2 linked regions of the Nitratifractor salsuginis DSM 16511 genome follow. The protein of the gene in region 2 interacts with the protein of the main gene of each other region in a pairwise test. Links are inferred from orthologs where the notes say so. Each region holds a gene or a part of one and is shown on either strand. Other genes may lie near its edges.

Region 1 (3,166 bases), 130 kb from region 2 along the record:
AGTCATACTCCTCCAAAGCCCGGATCTCCTCTTTGGCGTTCTCCAGGCGGCGGCGCACCGTCTCCGGATCGTCGGTACTGCGGCTCAGCAGGCGCCGCTCCAGCTCGGCGATCGTCGGCGGCGTGATAAAGGCGGAGGTGATCAGATCCCCCATCTTCGCCCGCGCCAGGCGATGCCCCTGCACATCGATATCGAAGATCACCAGTTTCCCCTCTTCGAGGGCTTCCCGGACCGGTTTGAGGGAAGTACCGTAGTAGTTGCCGTGGACCTGGGCATACTCCAGAAACTCCCCTGCCGCGATATCACGCTCAAAGCTCTCTTTGTCGGTGAAATAGTAGTCCACACCGTGCACCTCCCCCTCTCTCGGGGGTCGGGTGGTGGTGGAGATGGAGAAATAAAAATCACCGATCAGGGGCTCCGCCCGCTGAATGATCGTGCTTTTGCCTGCTCCGCTGGGACCCGAAAGGATCAAGATCGCTCCGCTCATCGCTCCTCCTCAGGAAATTCGATCGTCAAATGGATACGGCTGCCCTGAAGAAGCTGTCGCAGTTTTTTGACTTTGCAGCGCTCCAACAGGTCCAAAAACTCTTCGAAATCGTAGGAATCTCTCCGGCCCACCGTCTCTTCCGGCTCCGAAGAGGCCTCGCTCTCCATCTCCCCTTCCAGCAGACGTCGGATCCGGAGGATCTCCTCTCTGTCGAGAACTTCCGTCTCCGTTTCCTCTTCGATCCCGGCAAAACTGTTCAAAGGCACCTCTTCGTCGAACGCTTCAGCTTCCTCCTCCGTATGCAACACCGCCTCACGGATATCCTCGGGAAGGAAAGGTTTGGGGATGATCCGGTCATAGAACTCTTTTTCGGCGGGCTCCACCATCTCTCCCAGGAGGATCCGGCGGGAAGCCAGGAGATGCTCGAGCCCAAGGGCCCGAAGCTCCTCGGCATAGTGATCCTCTTCAAACACAAGATCGTAGCGGTCGTAACGGGGCAGGCTCCTCGGTTCGGGGATCTCCAGCTCCACGGCATCCAGCCCTCTGAGCCCGAGCTTCACCAATTCCTGCACGACACGGTTACGACTCAATAGCAATACCCGCATAGAGCTCCTTCTCGATTCGAAATAATAAAAACATATTATAACGTGCCGGGTCTAAAGGGAGTGCTTTCAATATTTTGAAAAGTTTGGGGAAGATAAAAAAGGGGTGGTACGCCCGTCAGGATTCGAACCTGAGACCTCCTGAACCGCAATCAGGTGCTCTATCCAGCTGAGCCACGGGCGCATATTTGAGAGCAGAATAATAGCGGGATTTAACTTAATAGAAACTAAATCCGGAGAAAAATCATCTTTTGAGCAGCAGGTCCATTGGTCCGAAAAGCTCCCAGGCTTTCTCATTGACGATGAACGTATGGTTGTAAGGGTGTTCCAAAGCGACCTGGGGCAATCCCCGGGCGCTCTTTAGCTTTTGGACTTCCCGGGCGTGGGCCCCAAAGAGGATCAGCGTGGGGCCATAGGCTTCAAACCCTTCCAAAAGTTTCTCGATAAACGCTCTCCATGCACGGATATGCCTGCGCGATTCCTCTTTGCTAGTAAAGAGCAAGGCCATATTGAGCAGCAAAACGCCGGAGCGTTCGAAGTTCTCCCGCAGCTCCCTCATCTGGGAGACCAGCAAAGTCTTATCCAATGCGGCGATCGCCTCCTGGGAAGTATCCCGAGGATCGAGGGAACCCCGTGCCACCAGGGCCATCTTGATAAAGTTTCTCAGACTGGTCGCCCGGTTGACCTCCCTGCTCAACCCGCGGGGAGAGAAGATCTCCCGGACCCTGCCGTCGATAAAGGCGTAACCGATCGCGCTCTCGGGGCGGGGGTATGGGTCTTGCCCAAAGAGGATATAACGCACCTCATTGGGCCTAAGCGTGGAGAACGCCGCCAAAAGCCGATCGCGGGGCGGAATATATCCCTCCCCCGCCGCCATCCACTCCAAATAGGAATCCTCCAGTGTCATCAAAGCAGGCAAGAGGATCGGCTCCCACTCCTCATCCACCCCGTTGAGGCGCAATAACTCTTGTAATTGGTGTATTGGTCTATTTGTGTATTTGTTATTGGTCATTGTGTTATGTACTAAAAGCCCTCTATTAAGCGATCATTTGCCACTCTACCGCCTGATTTTCTGTTGCTCATTACTCGGTTACTAGTTACTAGTTTCTAGTTACTCATCCAACTGCCACATCGAGCACGACTAATGCGAAGAAAACAAAACCGAGATATCCGTTGACCGTGAAAAAGGCCCGATCGATCTGGCTGAAATCCTTATGGACGAGGTAGTGCTCATATCCCAACATCAGTGCCGAAAAGAGTACCGCCGCCTGGGCCCAGATTCCCAGTCCGGCACTCAGGACAAAGGCTTCCCAGCATAAAACGGCGACAAGGTGAAAGAGTGCCGCCAGGAGAAGAGTCCCCCGAGCTCCCAGGCGTGCCGGGATCGAATGAAGACCATGCTCCCGGTCGAACTCCATATCCTGCAGACTGTAGAGCAGATCAAATCCGGCGACCCAGAAGGTCACCCCCGCCGCCAGCCAGAGGGACCAGACGGGAATGGCATCGCTCACCGCGATCGCCCCCGCGATGGGAGCCAGGCCCAGCGAAAGTCCCAGGACCAGATGGGCCAGGGCACTGAAGCGTTTGAAGAGGGTATAAGCCCCCAGAATAATCAGAATCGGGACCGAAAGTCTGAACGCCAGATCGTTGATGGCCCAGGCCACTGCGATGAAAGCGAGGGCATTGAGGAGAATAAATCCCAGCATCTCCCCGGTGCTGATCCGTCCGTCGACGGAGGGACGGCCTTTCGTCCGCGGGTTGAGGGCGTCGATGTCCCGGTCGAGATAGCGGTTGACCCCCATGGCAAAATTTCTTGCCGTCACCGCCGCCAGAATGCCCAGGAAAAAGAGGCGCCACCCGAACCATCCGTGAGCCGCCACCACCATCGCCACGAAAATAAAAGGGAGGGAAAAGACCGAATGCTGGAACATCACCAGTTCGGAGAGATCACGCAGCTTGCCCTTCAAGCCATTCTTTGCCGTTGTCATTTGGACGGAAATTTCCTTCGTTGGAGTTATCTTTATGAGAAAATAGACAAACGGTATCTTACAGTTATTTTACTGTTTTCCATAATATT
Region 2 (3,068 bases):
TAACATAAAGGGGCTTTAGCGTGAAAGAGAACGGCGGCTCAGTCCTGAGCACCGTTGTTGCGTATCAGTAGCTCTTCGATCTTTTTGTTGACATTGGATTCTGAGTAGTTGATCGCCTGGAAGATGGCGTTTTTGATCGCTTTGGCATTGCTGGAGCCGTGGCTGACGATGGCACAGCCGTTGACCCCCAGCAGAGGAGCTCCGCCGTATTCGGCGTAATCGACCTGCTTTTTGAGCCGGGCGAAGACCTTCTTTTTCATCAGCAGCGCACCGATCTTGGCGGGCAGGGACTTTCGGATCTCCTGGCGCATCATGGTAAAGATGGCATCGGCCACCCCCTCGCTCGTTTTGAGAAGGATATTTCCGGTAAAGCCGTCGGTGACCACGACTTCCACACTGCCGTTGAAGATATCCCGCCCTTCGACGTTGCCGAGAAAGCCTGGAATTTTCTTCATCAGAGGGAACGCCTCTTTGGTCAACTCGTTGCCCTTGGACTCCTCTTCGCCGTTGGCCAGGAGCCCGACACGGGGTGATGAGATCTTCATCACCTCCTGGGCATAGACTTCGCCCATCACCCCAAACTCGTAGAGGTTGTGGGGCTTGCACTCCACGACTGCCCCGACGTCCAGGACCAGCGTCTTGGCATTGTTGACGTTGGGCATCAGCGTCGCCAGAGCCGGTTTGGAAATGTGGGGGAGTCGTCCGATCCGCAGGGTCGCCAGGGTCATCGTGGCCCCGCTGTGGCCGGCCGATACGACAGCATCGGCCTTCCCCTCTCTTACGAGCTCCACCGCCTTGTAGATCGAGGAGTCCTTACGGCGCAGGGCGTTGGTGGCCTGATCGTGCATATCGATCACATCACCGGCTTCGACGATCTCTACCTGCTCGAGATAATATTGGGGGAGGAAGGAGAGGATCGCTTCCCGATCCCCAACGAGGATCGGCTGAAAACGACGTTCGTCGATTGCCTGGATGCATCCTTCGATGATGGGTTCGGGACCGAAATCCCCGCCCATCGCATCGATGGCGACGCGGATCATCCCTTTGTCGGGAGACATTAGGACTTGTATTCGCCTGTAACAGGGTTCATGCGGTGGGGCATTCTCCAGGTACCGTCAGCATCTTTGACGGGGCGGGGGAGTTTGACCTTGTAGTGGGTGCGGCGCTTGGCGGCGCGGGTTTTACTGTGTCTTCTCTTGGGTACTGCCATGGGTTATCCTTTCTAATGGGTTTCAGTATTCAATATCCACTTCCCGCTCATCCTCCCGGCATTTCGGGCAATAATGATAAGCGGAGCGGTAGGAGGCGATCTCCCCCTCCATCAATCGGGAGATGTCGATCATGCCGTCCAGAAACTCTATGGTATCCAAATCTTCCGTCACCTTCCGGGCCTGATCGGTGAGGGTCAGGTCCAGAGGGAGACGAAGCTTTTCGGTAAATTCGGAGCCGCATCGGTCGCAAATCAGCCTGATCTCTCCGCTGATCTCCGACTCCATGCTCACTTCATGGGCTCCGGTCCTGAGCAAAGTGCCTTCGATCTCCAGATCTTCCATCCGATGGCGGAAGTTTCCGGGGGAGCGGCCCACCTTGCTAAACGTGATTTTCAAGGAAGTTCCTTAGAGAATCTCCCGCTGGGCGAAGAAGAAGGCGATCTCTTTCTCGGCATTCTCCAGAGAGTCGCTTCCATGCACGGCGTTAGCGTCGATGCTCTCGGCGAAATCGGCACGGATCGTGCCGGGAGCCGCCTCTTTGGGATCGGTAGCGCCCATCAGCTCACGGTTCTTGGCGACGGCATTCTCTCCTTCGAGAACGGAGACGACAACCGGGCCGGAGATCATAAACTCCACGAGCTCGCCGAAGAAGGGGCGTTCTTTGTGTACGGCGTAAAACGCTTCGGCATCGGCGCGGCTGAGCTGGATCTTTTTGATCGCGGCGACACGCAGGCCGTTGCTTTCGAATCGGTCGATGATCTTTCCGATCACATTCTTTTTGACAGCGTCAGGTTTGATGATCGATAGGGTCTTTTCCATCGTAGTTGAGTCCTGATTAAAAATTTGGAGGTGGATAATATCACAAAAAGTATAAAGGGGAGTTTAAAAACGGACGGGAGAGCTTCTTCCCGTCCGGAGGCTAAGGAGTATTTTAGTCCTCGATGACAGGAGCGTGCTCGGCACGTGCCTCGGCGGGGACATCTTCCCGGCAGGGCATTCCCTCGACACACTCGGCCCAGACGATGCACCCTTCTGTGGGACAGGCTTCCGCACAGGCGGGAGTATCATGGTATCCGACACACTCGACACACTTGTCAGCGTAGACGTAGTAAGTGTCCTCACCTGTGGGGTTATCGTCCTCGTCAACGATCGCTTCGACGGGGCACTCATCGATACATGCCGCACAGTTGATGCAGATGTCTGTAATCATTACTGCCATGTGTTTCTCCTTTGTTCGTTTTGTGAATCACACTATAGCACAGGAAGATTAAACGAGTCTTTAAGAAAAATAGGACAAATTAATGTGTAAGAAATGATACAAAATGTAACAGAAAAGGAAGTTATCGATGTATTTGCATATTAGTAAATAGGGAGATCGGAAGACATTAGCGGCAGTTTGAAAAATTATCGGGAAGCTATTTCCAATTCAAAATCTAAAATCCAAAATCTTCCATTCCCCAGAGGGGTCGGCCCTAGAGTCCCAGGTAGGAGCGGATCTCTTCGACCCGGTCGGTGCGCTCCCAGGTAAATTCGGGGAGTTCCCGGCCGAAATGGCCGTAGGCAGCAGTTTTGCGGTAGATGGGGCGCAGGAGGTCGAGGCTTTTGATGATCCCGGCGGGGCGCAGGTCGAAGACATCGCGTACACACGCTTCGAGCCGGGACTCTTCCACGTTGGCGGTGCCGTGGGTATCAACCATAATGGAGACCGGCTCCACGACCCCGATGGCGTAGGCGATCTGGATCGTTACCCGTTCGGCCACGCCGGCCGCGACCAGGTTTTTGGCGACCCAGCGGGCGGCATAGGCGGCGGAGCGGTCGACTTTCGTGGGGTCCTTGCCGCTGAAGGCTCCGCCGCCG

The links.
Region 1: the proteins of ndk (region 2) and NITSA_RS00920 interact in binary tests that used the Escherichia coli proteins (3 or more experiments, as listed by UniProt). The link is inferred for Nitratifractor salsuginis DSM 16511 from one-to-one orthologs.

The regions. Positions count from the first base shown.
Region 1 is NC_014935.1:164,039-167,204, reverse strand. The notes cover bases 193-3,035. They hold NITSA_RS00920 (uracil-DNA glycosylase family protein), read right to left. Parts: upstream 2,051-3,035; coding sequence 1,334-2,050; downstream 193-1,333. Other genes in these bases: mqnP (menaquinone biosynthesis prenyltransferase MqnP), read right to left, coding at 2,205-3,035; NITSA_RS00930 (hypothetical protein), read right to left, coding at 484-1,092; gmk (guanylate kinase), read right to left, coding at 193-487. In the rest of the region: more of gmk, read right to left, coding at 1-192; more of mqnP, read right to left, coding at 3,036-3,077; NITSA_RS00910 (hypothetical protein), read right to left, coding at 3,142-3,166. UniProt on the Escherichia coli protein: Excises uracil residues from the DNA which can arise as a result of misincorporation of dUMP residues by DNA polymerase or due to deamination of cytosine.
Region 2 is NC_014935.1:292,028-295,095, reverse strand. What follows is about bases 324-3,068. They hold ndk (nucleoside-diphosphate kinase), read right to left. Parts: upstream 2,031-3,068; coding sequence 1,617-2,030; downstream 324-1,616. Other genes in these bases: metK (methionine adenosyltransferase), read right to left, coding at 2,684-3,068; NITSA_RS01535 (4Fe-4S dicluster domain-containing protein), read right to left, coding at 2,143-2,430; NITSA_RS01545 (YceD family protein), read right to left, coding at 1,233-1,607; rpmF (50S ribosomal protein L32), read right to left, coding at 1,058-1,210; plsX (phosphate acyltransferase PlsX), read right to left, coding at 324-1,040. Outside these bases: more of plsX, read right to left, coding at 39-323. UniProt on the Escherichia coli protein: Major role in the synthesis of nucleoside triphosphates other than ATP. The ATP gamma phosphate is transferred to the NDP beta phosphate via a ping-pong mechanism, using a phosphorylated active-site intermediate.